3 regions of the Halobacillus trueperi genome follow, and region 1 is predicted to be linked to each of the others. Evidence: riboswitches for the same ligand, from Rfam matches in the RefSeq annotation. Region 1 holds a riboswitch; each other region holds the start of a gene.
What was found. A riboswitch is a leader RNA that binds a small molecule or an ion and turns the genes downstream of it on or off. The one in region 1 is predicted to bind S-adenosylmethionine.

Region 1 (6,979 bases):
CGCGAGGATCAGCAGAAAAGAGCGGCGTTCATAAGAACCACTTTCTCCCGACCGATCATTTCTGAAGATAAAAAACTCTGCCAGCCAAAAGGCCGTCACTACTAAAAACAATCCATCAAACAGGGTCATGGAGCACCCGCCCTCTCTGGATACTATCTTCCATTGTTCCCTTTACATTCTGCAGATAAACCGTAGCTTCCCACTCATTTTCAAACATTCCGCCCCCTTCCTACCCTCGCATAATTGTTCAGTTTCCATTACAATAGCAACAATAATGAAAAAGGGGTTAAAGAAGTTGGACATTTTTTATAGTGTTTTTATCATTTCCGCAGTCATCGCCACTTTCTTAGTGATCTTTAAAAAAATTACAAAGTCCACGTATTGGACAATGGCGATTGTAGGCGTCTTATACATAACCATTCTATTATTCAGTTTTTTCTACGATTCTCCTTAAAAATTCTTGTTTTGTTTATTGATAGCTTCACGGATATGATAGAGTTCCGCGTACATGGCCGTAGCATACACACTGATGATACTTAAGAACATAGAAAGGACGAAAACGGAACCATCAAGACCGAATCCGAGAACGGATGAAAATCCTATGATAGCACCAATAATGACACCGATTCCTGTTAGAAAGATTATTTTTTGTAACGTCACTGAATAAAACATCGTATCACCTCTTCCAAGTTATCTATCTGTTACTATACCCATCAGAGGCTTTGGATACACGTCACCCCTCTCCCATTCTTCCTTACTTATATTCTGCTTTCTCAAACGAAACCCTTTATGTCCAAACAACAAACCTAGTAGCTTTCCATAAAAAAAGCCCAGCTACCTCAAAAGGGCAGTAGGACTCCTCTTATTTTTAATTCCCAACCTTCCACAAACGCTCCTTATTCTTGAAGTATCAGTTTCGAGGCTTTTATTGAGTGGATGGGGGCTGCGAGACTCCCGCGGGAGAAGGAGATAGGCAAGATCCCGCAGGACGTAGTCCGAGGAAGCTCGTCGCTCCCCCACAGGAAAGTGTTCAAATGCGGAATCGCACTGGGAGTGTCTGGGCGAGGGAGCTAGACGAGTTGCTTCCCAGCCACCCCTATCGCTCAACTCAGCAACGAACCCCTAAACATCTCGAAATCAAGTCTTCCACTACCCTGCCATTTAGTTTAATAATTTTTAAAGGAAGAATAAGTCCATTGGAGATATAATTTTATAAAAATAAAAAAAGTGCAACCAAAAAGGTTGCACTTTTGTTTATTATGCTTTATGCTTCCATACGTTTGGCATCTTCATCAATGCCGTGTTTTCTTTCAGATTCAGCGACTACGACGGCACATGCTGCGTCACCTGTGATGTTCAAGGATGTACGTAACATATCGAGCAGTCGGTCGATACCAATAATCAGCGCGATTCCTTCGACAGGCAGGGATACTTGGTTAAGAACCATAGCTAGCATGATCAATCCTACACCAGGGACTCCCGCAGTACCGATACTCGCAAGAACTGCCGTCAGAACGACCATGACCAGTTGCGCAAATGCAAGATCTGAACCATAAACTTGAGCGATGAAAATCGTCGCCACACCCTGCATAATCGCTGTACCGTCCATATTGATGGTTGCACCTAAAGGCTGGACAAAACTACTGACAGGCTTCGGTACATTCAAGTTTTCCTGTGCTGTTTTCATGGAAATCGGTAGCGTTGAACTACTGCTTGACGTACTGAAACCGACCGTCATCGCAGGGAAGAACCCTTTGACGAACTTGATTGGATTCATCTTTCCAAGGAAAGCGACCGCAGAACCGTACGTCACCACTCCGTGGATGATCAACCCCAGGATGACGACAATCATGTACATCCCCATCCCTTTCATACCGTCGATCCCCATCGTTCCGATTGCAGAAGCGAGGAGACCGAAAGCACCATAAGGAGCAAAGCGCATGATCAAGTTTACAAGGAACATCATGATTTCATTTCCTTGTTCGACAAGCTTGTAAATCCCTTCTGTCTTCTTGCCTAGCATCGCTAGTGCGAAACCGATAAAGATAGCGAAGGCAATAATCTGAAGCATGTTCCCTTCTGTCATTGCCTGAATCGGGTTTGTTGGGATGATGTTCGTAAATGTTTCAACGACACCAGGCGCTTCTTGAGCTTCATACTCTGCACCGGCAGGGTTGATATCAACATTTCCCGGTTGGAAGAGATAGGCTAGAGAAATCGCGATACTAATTGCAATCGTCGTTGTGACAAGGAAGAATGCAATGGTTTTCCCACCGATTCTACCTAGTTTCTTAGGGTCGCCAAGAGAAGCGGTACCTAGGGTGATAGAAAAGAACACGATCGGTACAACCAGCATTTTAATGAGATTTAAGAATACCGTACCTAAAGGACCGAAAACATAAGCATCTAACGTACTGAACAGATCCGGTGCAGCTAAATGCAGACCCAGGCCTACAATCGCACCAAGAATCAAACCTATAAAAATCTTGGTTGTTAGTTTCATGAAGTAACCTCCTACAACATTATGAAAACGCTTACTTATTATTTTGTTTAAAAAGTGAAAAATTTCAAAGGCGACATGTACCCAGTCATGTCAAAAAAGCATTAAAAAAAGACTTACTTACAATATGGGGTTCGGTACCTTTGAGCCTTGATATGAATGTGTTTCAGGCTCGTCATAGATGGTTGCAACCAGCGCGTGTGGAAATGTGCTTTATAAATTATAACATAGAATGAGTGAAAATTGAATAGAATTTGATGGCAGTTTCTTATACAACTATGTTCCAGTTGGTGTTGTACAACTTTCAATGGCCATTGAAACCGCGGGATACATAGTCATTTCTAGATTATGAGAATGTTTAGAATTTATTACATATTCATGAACTCCCCTTTATCCATGCATATAGTTTTATCCCGTTGCATAAAAAAACGGCCGCCTTTGCGACAGCCGTTCTTTATCAAGAATCCACTTTTTCCGCTTCCTCAATTCCCTCCGCAAACTTTCCCACTGATCTGGATTTTTGGAAGCTCTTCGATAAATTCTTACAGAAACTTTAGCCTTTTCCAACAGTCCATAACACGCTTTTGCTGAAAAACTTCCTCCGTAATGACCTATAGTGATGAACATTTTTTCAGCCCCATGTTATATCCTCTATTGTTGGGTTTTAGATTTCACATGCGTACGTATCGATGGTTCCCCGTAAGCGCTGGGCTTCTTTATACGTACAACGGTTATGAACCACCTCAAGTCCTGCTTCACTTGCGATCTGGGCCGCCTTCGGTGCGATGACGCCTTCTTGCAGCCAGAAGACGTCCGGACGTATATCCGCAGCTTCCTTAGCAATTTCAATGGCTGCTTCCGGACTGCGGAATACTTGGACGACATCGACTTTGAATGGAATCGATGTTAGATCTGGATACGCCTTCTCTCCAAGTACTTCTGTTTCTCTTGGATTCACAGGGACGATTTGGTACCCCAGCCTCTGCATTTTTCGAGCCAGACGATGACTCGGACGTGAAGGTTTTCCGCTCAACCCGACCACCGCCAAACGTTTTGGACGCGTTTCTCCATCTTCTTTGGTTTTGGAGGAGCTTAAAGCCCAATTGATGACTCCTTCATCATTTTCAGTAATCGCCGTTTGTTCCGTTTCTCTTCCTGTCGCTTTTGCAATGGCTCGATCAAGGTCATTGATCAAATCTTTGCTCGATTCGAGTCCTATAGATAAGCGAATCAATTCCTCTGTCACTCCACTTGCCGCAAGGTCTTCGACGGACAATTGCTGATGCGTCGTTGAAGCTGGATGGATGATCAATGATTTCGCATCTCCAACGTTTGCTACATGAGACCAGAGTGAAATATTATTGATCACTTGTCTCCCGGATTCCCTTCCGCCTTTGATGCCAAAGTTAACGATCGAACCATATCCTCCATCAAGGTAACGGTTGGCTAGCTCATGAGCGGGATGTGAGGGTAACCCTGGATACGAAACCCATTCCACATCAGGATGACCTTGTAAGTATTCCGCGATCTCCTGGGCATTGTCCCCGTGCCGGGCGACACGTAAATGCAACGTCTCCAACCCTTGCAATAACAAGAAAGCATTTTGCGGGCTCAAACATGAACCAAAGTCACGAAGCAGCTGGACACGCAGTTTCGTAATATAAGCAAGTGTTCCGAAATCGGCGGTATAAACGATTCCGTTATAACTGTCATCAGGCTCTGTGAAAACCGGATACTTGCCGTTTCCCCAATTGAACTGTCCTCCGTCTACGACAACTCCTCCAATGGCTGTACCGTGACCACCAATCCATTTCGTTGCAGAATGGATGACGATGTCGGCCCCGTGCTCAATTGGCCGGCATGTATAAGGGGTGGCGAATGTATTGTCAATTAAAAGGGGAAGGTCATGATCATGAGCTACGGCCGCCACCTTTTCAATATCCAGCACGTGAAGACTTGGATTTCCGATCGTTTCAGCGAAGACAGCTTTCGTTCGGTCTGTAATGGCTTTGCGGAAATTTTCTGGTTCCTCTGGGTCGACAAAACGGACTTTAATGCCATATCGCGGTAAAGTGTTAGCGAATAAATTATAAGTCCCGCCATAAAGGTTTGATGCGGCAACCACTTCATCTCCTGCACCTGCGATGTTCAGGATGGATAGAGCAATGGCAGACATTCCGGACGCCGTCGCAACGGAAGCGACTCCACCTTCTAGGAGGGCCATCCTTTTTTCAAAAACATCAACGGTCGGATTTCCGATACGGGAATAGATATTTCCAGGTTCATCGAGGGCAAAAAGGCTCTGGGCATGTTCTGTGTCATGGAAAACATAAGAGGTCGTTTGATAAATCGGCACCGCCCGAGATCCTGTCGTCGGATCGGGAGACTGTCCTCCGTGTAAAGAAATCGTATCTACATCATAGCTTTCAAATGAATTCGTCATGATTATTTCCTCCTCAAAAAGTTTTCTATTCTTATAGATATAGTTGTCTTTAAGCGTGTAAAAAGATTATGGACCTTTTTCCGAACAGCAAAAAACCCTCTTCCTAATAAGAAGAGGGTTTGTCATTTCGATTCCTCCTCTTATCTTCCAGATCAATCTGATCTGTAGGACTTAGCACCTTTTCAAACCGATGTTTGAAGGTTGCCGGGCTTCACAGGGCCTATTCCCTCAGCCTCTCTTGATAAGAGATGTATGCAGTTAATTGATTATGTTGAGAATTATAACGGACAAGAATCAGAAAAGTCAATTATTTTCGACAATTTATTTTTCCGAATCTGTTATCGCTTCTTTCAGCTGTTCAATAATATCTTCATGATCTTCAATTCCGATCGACAAACGAATCACATAATCATTGATGCCGATTTTCTCACGTTCAGCATTCGATAACGCACGATGAGACGTACGTACAGGATATGAAACCGTCGTTTCTACGCCCGCCAATGTAGGAGCAATTTTCACCCATCCGAGAGACCGGAAAAACGCCTCGATATCAATAGAATCATCAAGCTCGATGGTCACAATGGCTCCGTTTCCTCTTTCCGATACCTTTTCAGGATAATAGACGGTACGGACCGAATCATGGTCACCAAGGGCTGTTGCTACTTGTTTTGCATTGTGTGATTGTTTCTTCATCCTAAGACCTAAAGTTTTGGCTCCACGTTGAGTAAGCCATGCTTCGAAAGGGCTGAGATTCGCACCAAACGTGACAACTTTTTGGGTAGCGGCCTGAACCAAATCCTCATTCCCGACCAGCACTCCGCACGTCACGTCACTGTGACCACCTATATACTTCGTCCCACTATGTACGACAAGGTCGACGCCACGCGTGTACGGCTGCAATAAGTATGGGGTCGCGAACGTATTATCAACCATCGTTTTCACATTCTTTTTGCGAGCAAGAGCGACGAGGCCTTCAAGATCTTCCACCCGTAAAAAAGGATTTGAAATCGATTCCGTATAAAGCAGCTTCGTTTGGTCTGTGATCGCCTCTGAAACCTCCTCCAGATTTGAAAAAGAAACCATCGTTACATCAATCCCGAACGTGGGCAGCTCTTTGGTGATCAGCTTGTGTGAACCTCCATAAACATCCTCTGCGGCAACGATATGATCCCCGGGTTTTGCAACTGCGAGAATGCCGGCAAGGATGGCTGACATTCCGGATGAAGACGCTACTCCGGCTGGTGTTTCTTCCAGTTCAGCAACGGTTCCAGCAAGTTCATCTGTATTGGGGTTGCGCTCTCTCGTATATAAATAAGGGCTGTTTCCCTCATAATAACTTTCCAAGTGATCCAAATCTTTGAATGTAAAGGCGGACGTCTGGTAAATCGGTGTACTCTTGCTATTCGGTACAAGGCTTTGATCCGCCTTATGGTGGACTATTTTCGTATCAAAAGATGTATTCGTCATCGTTCGTCTCCTCTCTCTATCACTTAATCAAAAATTATATAGAACAAGCTGGAATATTGTCAAAGTTTTGCGACATATTCACGAATCGCTTGGAAAACATACCGCTCATATCCTTTCTCATGTGGGACAAGATTTTTACGATTCACTTCTTTTTCTTCACCATTAAGAATAGAGACCCCCTTCACGCTCCGTGGTATATCCATCAAACCTTCCATATCGTCCAGTGGCACAGAAACGATGTCCTTCACCTCTTCTCCGATCGTAAAGGTCCTGTCATTTGTCCATGGAAAGAGGTAAATGCGGCAAATCTCCCGGTCTACGAGAACCCCTTCCTTCAGTTCCTCCTTGTAATCGCCTTGATGGATTAACTCTTCGGGCACAACCGTCAAACCGACTTCCTCGTCAATTTCCCGGACACCAGCCAGAAGTACATCCTCCCCCGCTTCTATATGTCCTGCAGCGGTAATATCAAACAAGCTCGGGAAGTCCTTCTTGTGATCAGCTCTTTGTTGAAGCAATAAATGGATCGTTTCACCTTCCTTGTGGAACATCCAACAATGAAACGTTTC
Region 2 (6,979 bases), on a different contig from region 1:
CTGGATAAATTCACATACTGTACTCCTTCAATTTTTTGGTGCCTTTTTGGTGCCTGACCCCCACTTCGCTAAAGTGGTAACGTAGTGGGCGGAAGGCACCAAAACCTCCCCTCAAAATATGATAGCTCAGGGATTCTAGTTATCTATTCGGTTGTTAATGGGAAAAGTTTCAAATACATAAAAACACGACAAAACGAGCCTTTCTTTTGTGTATAGAAGACTTGCCTTCAAGGTATTAGTTAGTATGTTCGTGGATATCCAATCACTCTTTTTCCCGGACTTTTCTGCATTGAAGGAGTGTATGCTGTTTCCTGTTTATTTATGGATGTAACAACTTAGCCTTATGAATAAAAAAACTATTTAAACTTCTCTTCCTTCGCATACAAAGGAGTGCAATAGTCCATATAGGAAGGCAGCTGTCCTCGCACAATTAAATTGTAGATTTCTTGAACTTTTGACGTCATGGGACCAACCTGACCTCTCCCAATCACTCTTCGATCAATCTCGACTACAGGCTTAATTCCAATAGCTGTTCCTGTTAAAAACACTTCGTCCGCTTCATATAATTCTACCCTTGTAAAACTTTGCTCACGTACTTGTATGTTCATCTCGTCCATTAAGATTTGTGCTGTTGTATCTCTGGTAATCCCCGGAAGAATGTCATCCGATACAGGAGGAGTGTACACATCCCCGCCACGGATAATGAATATATTTGCTGTAGCTTCCTCACTGACATTCCCTTCTTTCGTTAGAAGGATAGCCCCATCATAGCCATTGGTAGTCGCCTCATCATTCGCCAATGCCGAATTCATGTAGCCTGCTGTGGGTTTGGTTTGGGGAGGAATCATATTACTACCTATTCTAGTCCATGAAGAAATACATACCTTTAAATATGGCTTCGGTTCATATTCTGTATAGTGTGTATAGATAGCCAAATGATTGAAAGGATCATTTAAATCAGGTCGCAACGTATTGGCTCCCTTGAAACAAATGGGTCGAATGTAAACATCTTGAGTGACTTGGTTTAAGAGCAGCAATTGTTTTGTTATGGAAGACAATTGTTCTACAGAATAAGGGATGTTAATGAACAAACTCTTTCCGGATCCGTGCAACCTTTTCATGTGATCTTCTAATCGGAAAATAAATAATTCCTCTTTCTCATCGTTCCAAAAAGCTCTTATCCCATCTATGCAGCCCAATCCATAATTAAGACCTTTATTCTTCACACTGACACTCAACATGCGTTCATCTACGAATCGATCTTTATCAAACATAAAGACCACAGCATTCACACCTTTTCACAGAACTTATAATCGAATGATGGTCATGGATAGCCATCAAACACATAATCTCGTATGGAAGAAAAGGATACCATCGTTACAATTTATTTTTGATCTCTTTCATAAAAGCTTCACCCTGTGTACCTATTGATTGACTCTATAACATATGTCTGTTTTAAACGAATTAATACAATCACTAAAAATCATAAATCCTTGCCCGCCTCTTCTGTCCTCCTTGTAAAAGAAAGCTATATACTTGAAAGCAAATATTTCTATGGATGAATTACCGAACCATCTGATTGACGAATCACTAACCTTTGTAAATCACTCGTTTTTGATGCCTGACCCCCACCTAGCTAAAGTGGTAACGTACTGGGGGTCAGGCACCAAAATAAGGCACCAAAATAAAATGAATCAGAATAAAGTCCAAAACTTTTTCTGAAAATTCCATTGATTCTTCACTCATTTTCCTGTATTGTAAATCGCAAGCGAAATAATAAACGCCTAATTTTCAACATGAATGTTCAGTTTGATCCCTAATCCAGGCATACGTCTTACGTAAAGGGCTCAACTGCTGCTTTTCCAAAAACTACATAATAATAAAACTTATCCAGAGAGGTGTAGGGACTGGCCCTTTGATACCTCAGCAACCAGCCATCGGCACGGTGCTAAATCCAGAAGGTAGTAGTGATACCTTGAAGATAAGGAGACTCTTTATACATAAAGGACCCCCTTATCCAAGGAGGTCCTTTATTTTTTTTTGAAGTAGAAGAATGACCGTGGGGCTCAAAAGGATTGAAACAATTCCAGCCCATACCCATCCAGAAAGTCAGCGTGTCTCTGTAAAAAGGGCATTAGCTTTCTTATAAATGAATGACTCTTAAAAAAAGGAAAGGTTGTGGAATGAAATGAAACGATCATTAGAACAAAGATTACAGGATGGACCCGTTATTTGTGGAGAAGGATACTTATTTGAATTGGAGCGCCGCGGCTATTTACAGGCGGGTTCTTTTGTACCTGAAGTAGCTCTCGATAACCCCCAGGCACTAAAACAGACGTATCGTGACTATATGCTCGCAGGCTCCGACGTCGTCTTAGCCTTTACCTATAACGGCCACCGCGAGAAAATGAGAATCATAGGCAAAGAGGATTTATTAGAGCCTCTTAACCGTCAGGCCATACGTCTAGCCAAAGAGGTTGCCGAGGAGCACCCTGAGGAAGAAGCACTCGTAGCCGGGAACATTTCCAACACGAACCTGTTCAACCCGGATGATCCTGAAGCTGTTGAAAAAACAAGAAGCATGTTTGCGGAGATGATCGGATGGTGTAAGGAAGAAGGCGTAGATTTTGTGAACGGAGAAACCTTCTATTACTATGAAGAAGCGCTGATCGCTCTCGAAGAAATTCAAAAACAAGATCTCCCTGCCGTGATCACATTCGGTTTAATGGGTGAAAATATTCTGCGAGATGGCTACGAAGTAGAAGAAGCCTGCCGCTTATTAAAAGAAAAAGGCGCCCTTGTAGTCGGGATGAACTGCTTCCGCGGACCAGCAACGATGCAGCCGTATGTAGAGAAGATCCGTCATACGGTGGACGGTTATGTAGGTGCTCTTCCCATTCCATACCGCACGACGGAAGAACACCCTACCTTCTTCAACCTGCCGGACGGTGGCTGTGCTTGTACACTACCAACGGAAACAACGTTCCCAACGTCCCTGGATCCGCTCTATACGAACAGGTATGAGCTTGCGGAATGGGCTAAAGAAGCGCACAGCATTGGTGTAAACTACCTGGGACTCTGCTGTGGAGCTTCTCCGGCTATGCTTCGTGAAGTGGCAGAAACCGTCGGCCGTACAGCTGTAAACTCCACGTATTCCCCGGATATGAAGAAACACTTCCTGTTCGGCAGTGACGACACACTGCAGGATCACATTACAAATTACAAGACGAAAGCATAACTCAAACGCCTGTCCCAAAATAGGGACAGGCGTTTTTCATAGATTCATTCTTTTTTGAGCGTGACAGGTATTGGTATCTTTTATTGTAATAATCGAAATTAAGACAAACCAATGATCCCTCTTATACTTTGGATTTAGAGTCATATACAGGGTAGTCACTATACATATGTAATAAAGAGGATTGCTCTTTTATGCAATAGGTAAGTGCTGAAGTTACCGCCGGGCTTTTCGCCTGCTGGAGCCAGTGGAATACTTCTTATTACTCCTACACTATGAACCTAAACTAATCTATGCTCTAGTATTTGGTAAATATCTACATACAATTCAATCAAAATAATGATACGAGGAATTGAGGCAGATTATACAAATTGTTTCAAAATACCGCTTGAAGAGGAAAAGAAGATCATTTTGGAGTATGAGTAGATGAAGAAGAGGATTCGAGAGGAAATCAAATTTTAAAGAAAAAATAAGGATTGGAATAGTATAAATCTATTTAAATCTCTGATTGATACGATCCAATCCTTCTACTTTCGATTTTTCTACATTCAATTCCCTTTTTAATAAAACATTTTCTGCTGTCATCCCTGCTAATATAGAAACTCCAATAAGCGTTCTTAATGCGTCTGGCTCAGAGATTATATAGGTAACGGCGAAAACTGAAGCTGCCGCCCCAATAAGGAAGTCAGCCAGAAATCCTAAATAAATCCCCCTGGGACGTGCTCTTTTTTTAGGGAAGATCAACACTTTTCCATTTCTCATTAAATGAGAGACAATGCCTGTCATCCCTCCAATACACCCAGCAATAATTAGCGTATTCATAAGAAATTTTCCCCCTAGACTAAAAAAGCGGCGGTTGGTAGAAACTTAGAAACATACGCTACTATGCACTAAATCCTCAACCAAGCTCGCCGCTCCGTTTAAGTCTGTTATTTTTTTAAATACAAATGTCCCACTATAATGAACACCTTAGCTACAGTTTACACTATTATTATCAGAAAATAAATACTATTTTTCAAAAAAATGTCTGGAATAACAACTTATGTCAGCTTAGACGATGGATTTTATTTAACCATTCATGGATCTGATCTTCATAATACCTAACTTCCTTTTTCGATGTAGAATCAACTAAATCCTTTCTCAATTGTTGATATTCTTCCAATTGGGGCTTGGTTATGGGAAGCTCATTGGTTGATTGAAGATTGTCTAAGTACATTTGGATTTCTCCAAAATAATAGCGGCTTTCCTCTATCGATTCAGCATTTTTAAAGGAATTCATAAGATCGTCATAGGTTTCTTTTTCTTTTTCGTTCATCATAATCAATCGTCGGCACCTCCTCTGGATTTTACTGAACGGGCGCATAACACTGAAAAGAAAATACCACGAAAAAGCAAGATTCCCTTCTAAAACTAAATGTATTTTGTCATGAACACCGATTTATACTTCATACCCATTATACAAGATTTTCTAACGGATATTGTTAGTCCCTTACAAATTTTCTCACATTTTAAATAAGAAGCTATGTATTCATAAGAATAAAAAAGTACACTTCCCTAACAGAGAAAGTTCACCAGATATAGAATGTAACTTTTGAATGTGTCCCCAGCCTTATCCGTATTTCGTATGTAATGCCGATTCATCATATAAATGACAAGCAATTCAGTGTACAAGGAAAAAACCACTCCCTTGAATGAAAGGAGTGGATTTAATACATGAGAACAACATTTCTTAAACAGTGTAGCAGCATTCCTTATTCAAAAGACTCTGCCACTGTGATCAGATCATCTTTTGATAAGCCGTCTACCTTCCCTTTCCATTCATACATGATCGATCCATCTTTCCACATCAACCGTTGAGTCTCCCCTTCGTTCCCAGCATATTGCCCTGTTTGGTCACCGATCGATACCTCTTCTGTCTCTATGTCCTGAGAGGAGATTTCGCCATCCTTAACAGTCATCAATTCCATCGTTTCATTCGTTTCAGCATGAAAGATGAAGGTTAGTACGGTATCCTTTTGCTCCATAACTCCAGCTTCTATTTCTACACCGTCCACTTCAAAAGGCATGATTGTCGGATACTTAGGCTGATAGGCTTCATCCTCAGTCCGACTCACTAACTTGGAACGGTCGTATTCGAATAGTCCATCCTCTGTTTCAACGGCCGTATCGAAAGCGTGCAATAGTGTTTGAATGTCATTGTAGTGGATTCGAGTAATTTTCCCCTCTTCGTTCGTATTCACTCTTCCACTGACATCCGCTGTTTCACCATTGCTTATAAGGATTTGCATCTCAAAATCATAAGCGGTTTCTGTTTCCTCGCTCTGCTCAACGCTCATATTGCCAATTTCCATCTGAACATCGTTTCCATACGCCTTTTGGTGAAAGCTGCTAAGCAGATTGGTGTCCACCGCCTGAGTCATAAACTCTTCTGTGAAATAAGACTCGAATTGGGCCATGTAGTAGTTAGAAATTCCTTCATAATTATCCTCTTCATACAAACGTTCTAATTCTTTTTCAGGTCCTGAGAATATTTGCTCCAGTACCTTTGTGAGATCACCCTCCGTCGTATTTTCCTCTTCCGTATTTTCACCCGAAGACTGGGTAGATGCGCAGCCGGCTGTAATAAAGAGCGTAATCGCAATAAATAGAAATTTTTTCATCATAAAGATAACCTCCGTTCTGCCTTCTTTACTACAAGTACGATTACGAACGAAGTAAGTTTCAAAAAATGGTAATAAAATAGAAATTACCTGTGAAAAAACTCCTTTTTCGCTATACGTTCTCAAAACTGGGCTTCCATTTCATAAAAATCCATAAATCGAATAAATCCCATATCCCCACTTCGGTTACGAAGATAGCTCCTTGATCACCAAAACTGTAGACTCAAGATATTCCACTTAAAATATTTGTACAGAAAAGTTTTTGTATAAAGACTTATGAAGTTAATTTTGGTGCATGACCCCCACCTGGCTTGGTTACTAAGCCCCCCCCTGGTTGACGGGAAGATCCTTTGTTGGTATACTTAAAATTAATTATTCTTGTTCGTTTACGATTGAAAGCAAAAGTAACTAGTAAGTCACTTTCGTCTGGAATGAATATGCAGAGCAATAATAGTAATACATTGTGGATCAGTTCCACGCAGGAGGTAACAATTTATGTTACAAGGTAATGTTAAATGGTTTAACGAAAGTAAAGGTTTTGGTTTTATTGAAGTAGAAGGGCAAGATGATGTATTCGTTCATTTCTCTGCTATTCAAGGCGAAGGTTTCAAAACATTAGAAGAAAACGAGACAGTTTCCTTTGAAATTGTTGAAGGTAACCGTGGACCACAAGCTGCTAACGTTCAAAAATAATCGTTACTAGTTAAAAAAGAGACTTCCGAATTCGGAAGTCTCTTTTTTTATAGATGGGCTTTGGTTAGGTAAGATTTAGAATTCAATTCAGAACTGGGAATATTATTTCTTTTAGTAAAACTTATATTCCCACCGAGAAGAACAGCTTCAATACCGAATCATCATAAATGCACAAAACTCCCAAGACGCGTTATTCTATAAACGCGCTTCTGCATCTTTGTAAAAATGCTTCTATCGAGGCGTCACGTTGAATTCTTTGGTGCAAAGCCTCTCGAAACAGCTAAGGACTTCACGTTTTTTAGAGGTTTTTTGAAGACACTTGTCTTAATAAGAGTCTTACTCCAGTTTTGCCCCCATTAGCGAAAGGCTTGAATTCATGATAAAAATTAGG
Region 3 (6,979 bases), on a different contig from region 1:
CGTGCGATCGGTACGTAGGATTTGCAGGACTCGGAAAATCAGAAGGGAAATTCAATTATACGAACGACTTCGGTGGACAGCTCGGAAGGAAGATCGGTGAAAAGGCAACACTTGCGCTCATGGACGAAGTGGATGACCTTTTATGCTCCTATGGAGGTGGCCTTGTAGAGAAATACAGTACTAAAAATGGAAATCTTTCCAAGAAAGCAGCGGAGCACTCCTTACGAGTTTTTTCAACAGAAGTGCGGCATTTGGGGACACGGCTCGCTCGTCGGATTTTTCAAAGCATGTACGAGGATATGTATGCACAGATGACCTTCACTTTCGAAGCAGATGTTACAAGTGTCACAAAAGAAGAAGGTTTGTTTTCGATCGATACAAATCACGGACGGTTCCAAAGCAGGAAGGTTGTCTTCGCTACAGGCATGAGTGGGAGTGACTGGCTGAAATCCATGACAGCAGAATTAGGATTGAAGGCGGGGGAGACACGCTTGGATCTAGGGGTACGAGTGGAGATGCGCGGCAATCAGCTCAATGCCATCCTTCAGGAAACGTTTGAAACGAAGCTGCATTACATAACCGAACGCTTCTCCGCGACCACTTACTGCATGAATCCACATGGAAGAATCATACGCAAGTATCAGCATGGTCTGGTGATGCCGGATGGACAGAATCAGAACGAAGAAGAACCGAGTCATAATTTGAATTTTACCCTTTTCGTTCCGCGGCACTTTAAAAATCAAGCGGAGGCCATGGCAGAAGCCCATCATGTGATTGGCGGTATCAATCAAGGGCAGGGCAGGATTGTGGCGCAAAAGTTAGGAGATTTATTGGAGGGAAAACCGTCGGACCATCTTTCCGAAGGTGTTATTCAACCCTCGCTTGAAGCAGAAGCGGGAGATCTATGCAAAGAAGTTCCGCCCCTTTATATAGAGGCACTGCTTGAGTTTTTTGAAGCGTTGGAAGGGCTGCTTGGCGAGGAGATCAATCGGGATACCATCCTTTATGGGGTGGACAGTAAATTTTATGAAGCGAAGATTTTTACGGATGAGCATTTTGAAACCGAGCTGTCAGGTTTGTACTTGATCGGGGACTGTTCCGGGGAAACGCATTCCCTGTCTCAAGCGGCCGCGAGCGGAATTTACTTAGCCCGCATGATAGCTTAGCCTTTTACAATGAGGCTAAGCTATTTTCAACGGCTAGGATCGCTTCTCTCACCTGCGTTTGATCATGAATTCCCATAAGGTGGATCGATTCACTTGGACGTGTGGAATAGTAGGAAATGGTCTCTATATCCTCCGTTGAATCAGCATCCAGATCCTTCAGTGATAAAGGCAGCCGCATGGATTTGTAAAAAGGAATCAGCTGCTTTATTTGTTCTGTTTTTCCTTCGAGTGCCAATTGGACGAGAATGCCGTAAGCTACTTTCTCTCCATGCAAAAACATATGAGTCCCCGGCACTTTGGTCAGCCCATTGTGGATGGAGTGCGCACCGGATATTCTTCCGTAACCATCACCAAATCCTCCGACCATACCTCCTGCCATTATGATCGTTTCAGCGACACGTGTGAAGGCGGACGTGCAATGACCTTTTTCATTGGCATGCACGGCATCTTTTCCTTCCTGGAATAGAATGTCTCTACACAGTTTTGCAGCATGAAGTGCCATTTCTAAAGGGACAGGCTTTTCTTTTATATGTCTTGTCAAAACATCAGCTTCATACCATTTGGCAATCGTATCTCCAATTCCCGCACGGAGATATTCGACGGGAGCATGAACGAGCATGTCAGGGTCTACGATGACCATGTATGTACTTCTTTTGAATATCGTATATTCAATGAAATTGCCATTTTCATCATAAAACACACTCAACGGTGTCCAGGCTGCACAATTGGATACGAGTGTAGGGATCAGGATGACTGGAAGATCAAGCGCCTCGCCGCACGCTTTAGTGAGGTCGAGAATTTTTCCGCCTCCGACGCCGATCAGGACGTTCGTAATAGGAGAGACGTTTTCCTTGATCCTTTCCACTTCCTGATGGGTACATTCCCCGTCATACGAAATGGTTCCCATGCTAAACGGAAATTCCGGCATATATGATTCGGCCATGGCCCATGAATCCTTCCCGTGGATGATGGTCCCATGTTTGAACGGCTCATCTTTGATAAGTTCTGGTAATTCTTTCAGTATACCGGGTTCACACTTGTAAAAGTTCGGAGATCCTTGAACATTTATAGACTCCATCTCAATCCCCCTTTCAAGATATGCCCATTATTATCCATACCTTAAAATCGAATGTCAATGTTGAAAAAATATAATTTAAAAAATTGAGAAAATTATTTACAAACCCTTTCACATGCGTTAAAGTGTTAAAACATAAACGAAAATTCTTATCGAGAGTGATGGAGGGAAAAGGCCCGTAGATATCACAGCAACCTTCCATATGGAGTGGTGCTACATCCTGCAGAATGTTCCTATTCTGGGAGATAAGAGTTTGGCAGTCTTTCATGCGAAACTCTCTCCCGTAAAGGGCGGGAGTTTTTTTGTTGGAACTTATATTATCAGGGAGGAAGCCGATGATTTCATTGGAACAACTGAGCAAAGTCTATCAATCCAAGGGGAAAACCGTGATCGGAGTCGATGACGTCTCATTGGATATCAAGAAAGGTGAGATTTTTGGAGTCGTCGGGTACAGCGGGGCTGGGAAGAGCACCCTTTTACGATGCATGAACATTTTGGAACGCCCGACAGAAGGGAAGGTCATGGTCGATGGAATCGATCTCATGACATTGAATTCCAGGGACTTGAGGAAGGCCAGACAATCGATCGGAATGATCTTTCAAGGATTTCACCTCGCGATGGCGAAAACCGTATTGGAAAATGTGGCATTCGCTCTAAAGGCGTCCGGCGTCAACCGCCAGGAAAGAAAAAGAAGGGCACAGGAATTATTGGAGCTTGTCGGTCTCTCAGATAAAGCTGATCAGTATCCGGCCCAGTTGAGTGGAGGACAGAAGCAGAGGGTGAGCATTGCGAGAGCGCTTGCCAATGATCCTAAGGTGCTTTTGTGTGATGAAGCGACCTCAGCACTTGATCCGAATACGACGCAATCAATTTTGAACCTGTTGAAAAGGATCAATCGTGAACTCGGCCTTACCATCGTCCTGATCACCCATGAGATGGAGGTCGTCAAGGAAATCTGCGACCGTTGCGCCGTTATGGAAGACGGGAAAATTGTTGAGCAGGGTTCTACATACGAAATCTTCGCTGCTCCTGAAAACGAATTGACGAAACGCTTCATCCAAACGGTGATCGATTTCCGTATCCCGGATAAGATCCTTTCAGAAAGGAAAGGGACCATCGTACATATGACGTTCAAAGGGGACTCGGCCAACGAATCGATTGTGTCAGATCTCTTACAGGGGTATAACGTACGGGCCAATATTCTGCATGGGAAGATCGATTACATTCAAGACCAGGCTCTCGGTACCTTTGTGATGGAATTGACAGGAGAACAAAAAGTTGTCCACTGTGCCATACAAGATTTGAAAGAAAAGCTTGGAGAAGTGGAGGTGCTGCAAGATGATCGATCAGCTGATCAATCTCTGGCCAGAGCTGAATAAATCTTTTCTGGAAACACTGATCATGGTAGGCATTGGACTGGTCGTTGCTTTAATCGCAGGTCTTCCGCTCGGGCTGCTCTTGTTTGTGACGGACCGTGATTTATTTCTGGAGAATCGAACCATTAAAAGCATTGTGGGTGTTGTGGTGAACTTGATTCGTTCGGTCCCGTTCATTATTCTACTTGTCTTCTTGTTTCCTTTTACAAACTTATTAATCGGGACAACCACAGGGCCGGTTGCGGCTTCCGTAGCCCTCTCTGTAGCGGCAATTCCTTTTTACGCAAGAATTGTAGAATCATCGGCTCGCGATATTGACAAAGGGGTGATTGAAGCAGCCATTGCCTGCGGAGCTTCCCCTTGGCTGATCATCAAGGATATCATTTTTCCGGAAATTAAGCCCGGGCTGATCAGCGGTTTGACGATCACAGCTATCAGTTTAATTGGATATTCCGCCATGGCAGGAGCTATCGGAGGAGGCGGAATCGGGGACTTGGCGATTCGATATGGTTACTACCGCTACGATAACTTTGTCATGTTCACGACCGTCATCCTGCTTATTGTCCTCGTCCAAATCGTGCAATACACCGGCGATTACATTGCAAAAACTGTGAAAAAGAATTGAATCATATTTAGGAGGAACCATCATGAAAAAAATCATTTTGTTATGTGCCACTTTATTATCGATCGCATTTCTCGCTGCGTGCGGGGAGGAAGAAGAAAGTGCAGATGCTTCTGGAAAAGAAACGATCCGATTTGGAGCTACTGCCGGACCATACAGCGATATGGTCACGAAAGCGATTGCTCCACTATTAGAGGAAAAGGGATACGAAGTGACGAACAAGGAATTCACGGACTATGTCCAGCCCAACAAAGCCCTTGCCAATGGGGATTTGGATGCAAACCTTTTTCAGCATAAAATTTATTTAGAGTCGTTTGCGAAGGAAAACAACCTGGATCTATCTGAAGTTATCATTGTACCGACAGCGCCGATGGGGATCTATTCCAATACATACGAGGATATCGCAAGTATTGAAGAAGGAAGCACGATGGGAGTACCGAACGATCCGACAAACCTTGCTCGTGCATTGATTGTGCTTGAGGATGAAGGTCTTGTTGAGGTAGATGACAGTGTCGATCCATTACGCGCATCATTGAATGATATTACGAAGAATAAAAAGGATATCGAGTTTGTCGAAGTGGAAGCTGGTCAACTGCCGCGTCTAGTCGATAGCGAAGATTTGTCCATGGTTCCAGGAAACTACGCATTGGCTGCGGGAATGGATCTCCTGAATGCGCTGGCTTTGGAAGACATGCCTGATGATTACCGTAACCGTGTAGCCGTGAAGACGGAAGATCTTGATGCACAGTTTGTGAAAGATATTAAAGAAGTTGTGGAGTCAGAGGAGTTTGAAAAGATCATCGATGAAGAATTCAAAGGTTTCGGGAAACCACAGTGGATGAAAGAATAGAAAGGAAGGCTGACGTCCATTCGTCAGCCTTTTTTTATGGTAATTTCTCAATGGGGCGGGATGAATCGTAAAATACGGCACTGTAAAGCACTTATGGTTTTGACTTTTCTTCTTCTTTGATAGGTTATTATCCTCAATGATTTTATGAAAAAATTTAAAACTTTCCGTCTTTTCCTTCGTAAAGTAAATAAAGCAGTCAATAAGATACATAGTTGGAGGGGATGATGATAGGAAAGAATATCATTTGGGCAATCGTTACTGTCTTTGTCATGGTACTGATCAATTACGGAGTCGCTTCTTTTTTTAGTGGTGAATTTATTGAGTATTCCTTTTTGGTTGGCGTTGTCGTCATGACCATCGTGTGGTTCTTTAATTCAAAAGGTGGTTTCGCTTCCAATACGGTCAGGTTGGGGGTCCAGGCCCGGACTGGATTGAAGATCGAAGAGGAAAAACAGAAATTCAACCCCACAGTAGTATTTTATACCGCTATCGGATATACGCTGGTAGCACTTGTCATCACAATCATTTATTACAAAGATTATTTTACTGGTTGAACTTTTTAAAATCGAACAGTCTGGATCTATCGTTGAAGTGTAGAAAAAGAAAACGCCTGGATATTTAAATCCAAGCGTTTTTCGTTTCCTTGATTTTTTATTATCTTCAATGTAAAAGAGTTGTTGATGCTGCCAGGATAAAACTTAAAAAGGATTGGTCGCCCATTGAAGAGACTGCTTGATGAAAATACGAGGGTGTAATTTCAATTGAGAGACCATGTATTCAGCAAGGTCCTCCGGCTGCATGTACTTCTCTTTATCCTGTCCTTCCATGTCTTCGCCTAGAGCGAGTTCTGTAGCGACGAGACTCGGATTCAATGTGAAGACGCGGATGTTGTCCCTTCTCACTTCCTGCATCAAGGCTTCCATCATGCCTTGAAGTGCGAACTTTGATCCACTATAAGCCGTGGAGCCGGCGGTGCCTTTAAGGCCGCTGCTTGATGAAATATTGATGATGTCCCCTTGGTTCTTTTCCTTCATCATTGGCAGGACCGCTCTCGTGACATGATATGTACCGTATACATTCACCTCAAACGTTCGTTTCCATTCTTCTGGCTCCAGTTCAAGGAATTTTCCGTACACACCGATGCCTGCGTTGTTGATGAGAATGTCCGCTTCACCAAGCTCTTCTTTTAACTGCTGGATCGCTCTTTCTACTTGGTCGATGTCGGAAATGTCAGCGGTAGCTACAGCTGCCTGGACTCCGTAGGAACGTGCTTCCTCGGCTACGTCTTCAAGACGGCTTTCTGTCCTTGCGATCAGCCCGACATGGACTCCTTCTTTCGCCATCTGCAAAGCCGTAGCCCGTCCGATGCCGCGACCAGCTCCGGTCACATAAGCGATTTTTCCTTTGATTTCTTGTGCCATGAACTTCACTCCTTTAACTGTTCTTCATTCAAGTCTACGAGTTTCCGTTTTTGAAATCAAAAGATAGCGTCTACCACTGGGATGATTCCTTTGATAAGCTAATGGTGGGAGGGATTTTATGGAAACTTTTGTTATGTTGAGGCCCGTATTCATATTATTAGTGCTTGTATCGATTCTTGTTACGATTTTCCTCATTTTCCAGAAGGAAGAGAAGGTGAGTGGATGGACGCTCTTCTTCGTCACATCGATGAGCTTGATCATCGGGAGTGTCTGCCTTTATAGCAGTGGGTATATCGTGGATGAGTTTGGTCTGGGTGGTGATCCTGTTTCATTTTATCTGTACATCGCTTTATTCCCGGTAAGCTTATTGAATATTTTACTGTACTCCTTCAAACCCAGGCCTTTCATAGAAACTTGAGCCTTGAAATTCAATCACATATTGCCTGTGGAATTGCCTGGAAATATTAGA

Region 2: it holds a riboswitch for S-adenosylmethionine, as region 1 does, so the genes downstream of both, DYE48_RS11690 (homocysteine S-methyltransferase family protein) here and DYE48_RS18755 (PLP-dependent aspartate aminotransferase family protein) in region 1, are expected to answer to the same signal.
Region 3: it holds a riboswitch for S-adenosylmethionine, as region 1 does, so the genes downstream of both, DYE48_RS11765 (methionine ABC transporter ATP-binding protein) here and DYE48_RS18755 (PLP-dependent aspartate aminotransferase family protein) in region 1, are expected to answer to the same signal.

Annotation. Positions count from the first base shown of each region.
Region 1 is NZ_QUAE01000026.1:3,235-10,213, reverse strand. Features, by position in the region: gene DYE48_RS18775 (methyltransferase family protein) at 1-129, opposite strand, end outside; gene DYE48_RS21275 (hypothetical protein) at 296-454, shown strand; gene DYE48_RS18770 (hypothetical protein) at 451-672, opposite strand; gene DYE48_RS18765 (dicarboxylate/amino acid:cation symporter) at 1,265-2,503, opposite strand; gene DYE48_RS18755 (PLP-dependent aspartate aminotransferase family protein) at 3,165-4,943, opposite strand; SAM riboswitch class I at 5,081-5,191, opposite strand; gene DYE48_RS18750 (trans-sulfuration enzyme family protein) at 5,265-6,410, opposite strand; gene DYE48_RS18745 (NUDIX hydrolase) at 6,470-6,979, opposite strand, start outside.
Region 2 is NZ_QUAE01000008.1:89,071-96,049, forward strand. Features, by position in the region: gene DYE48_RS11685 (branched-chain amino acid transaminase) at 357-1,274, opposite strand; SAM riboswitch class I at 1,884-1,988, shown strand; gene DYE48_RS11690 (homocysteine S-methyltransferase family protein) at 2,189-3,238, shown strand; gene DYE48_RS11695 (DUF4257 domain-containing protein) at 3,728-4,057, opposite strand; gene DYE48_RS11700 (hypothetical protein) at 4,281-4,559, opposite strand; gene DYE48_RS11705 (DUF4367 domain-containing protein) at 4,987-5,898, opposite strand; gene DYE48_RS11710 (cold-shock protein) at 6,391-6,588, shown strand.
Region 3 is NZ_QUAE01000008.1:102,248-109,226, reverse strand. Features, by position in the region: gene DYE48_RS11775 (FAD-binding oxidoreductase/lyase) at 1-1,166, shown strand, start outside; gene DYE48_RS11770 (iron-containing alcohol dehydrogenase family protein) at 1,171-2,244, opposite strand; SAM riboswitch class I at 2,388-2,493, shown strand; gene DYE48_RS11765 (methionine ABC transporter ATP-binding protein) at 2,577-3,620, shown strand; gene DYE48_RS11760 (methionine ABC transporter permease) at 3,580-4,242, shown strand; gene DYE48_RS11755 (MetQ/NlpA family ABC transporter substrate-binding protein) at 4,265-5,089, shown strand; gene DYE48_RS11750 (hypothetical protein) at 5,314-5,643, shown strand; gene DYE48_RS11745 (3-ketoacyl-ACP reductase) at 5,788-6,510, opposite strand; gene DYE48_RS11740 (hypothetical protein) at 6,629-6,928, shown strand.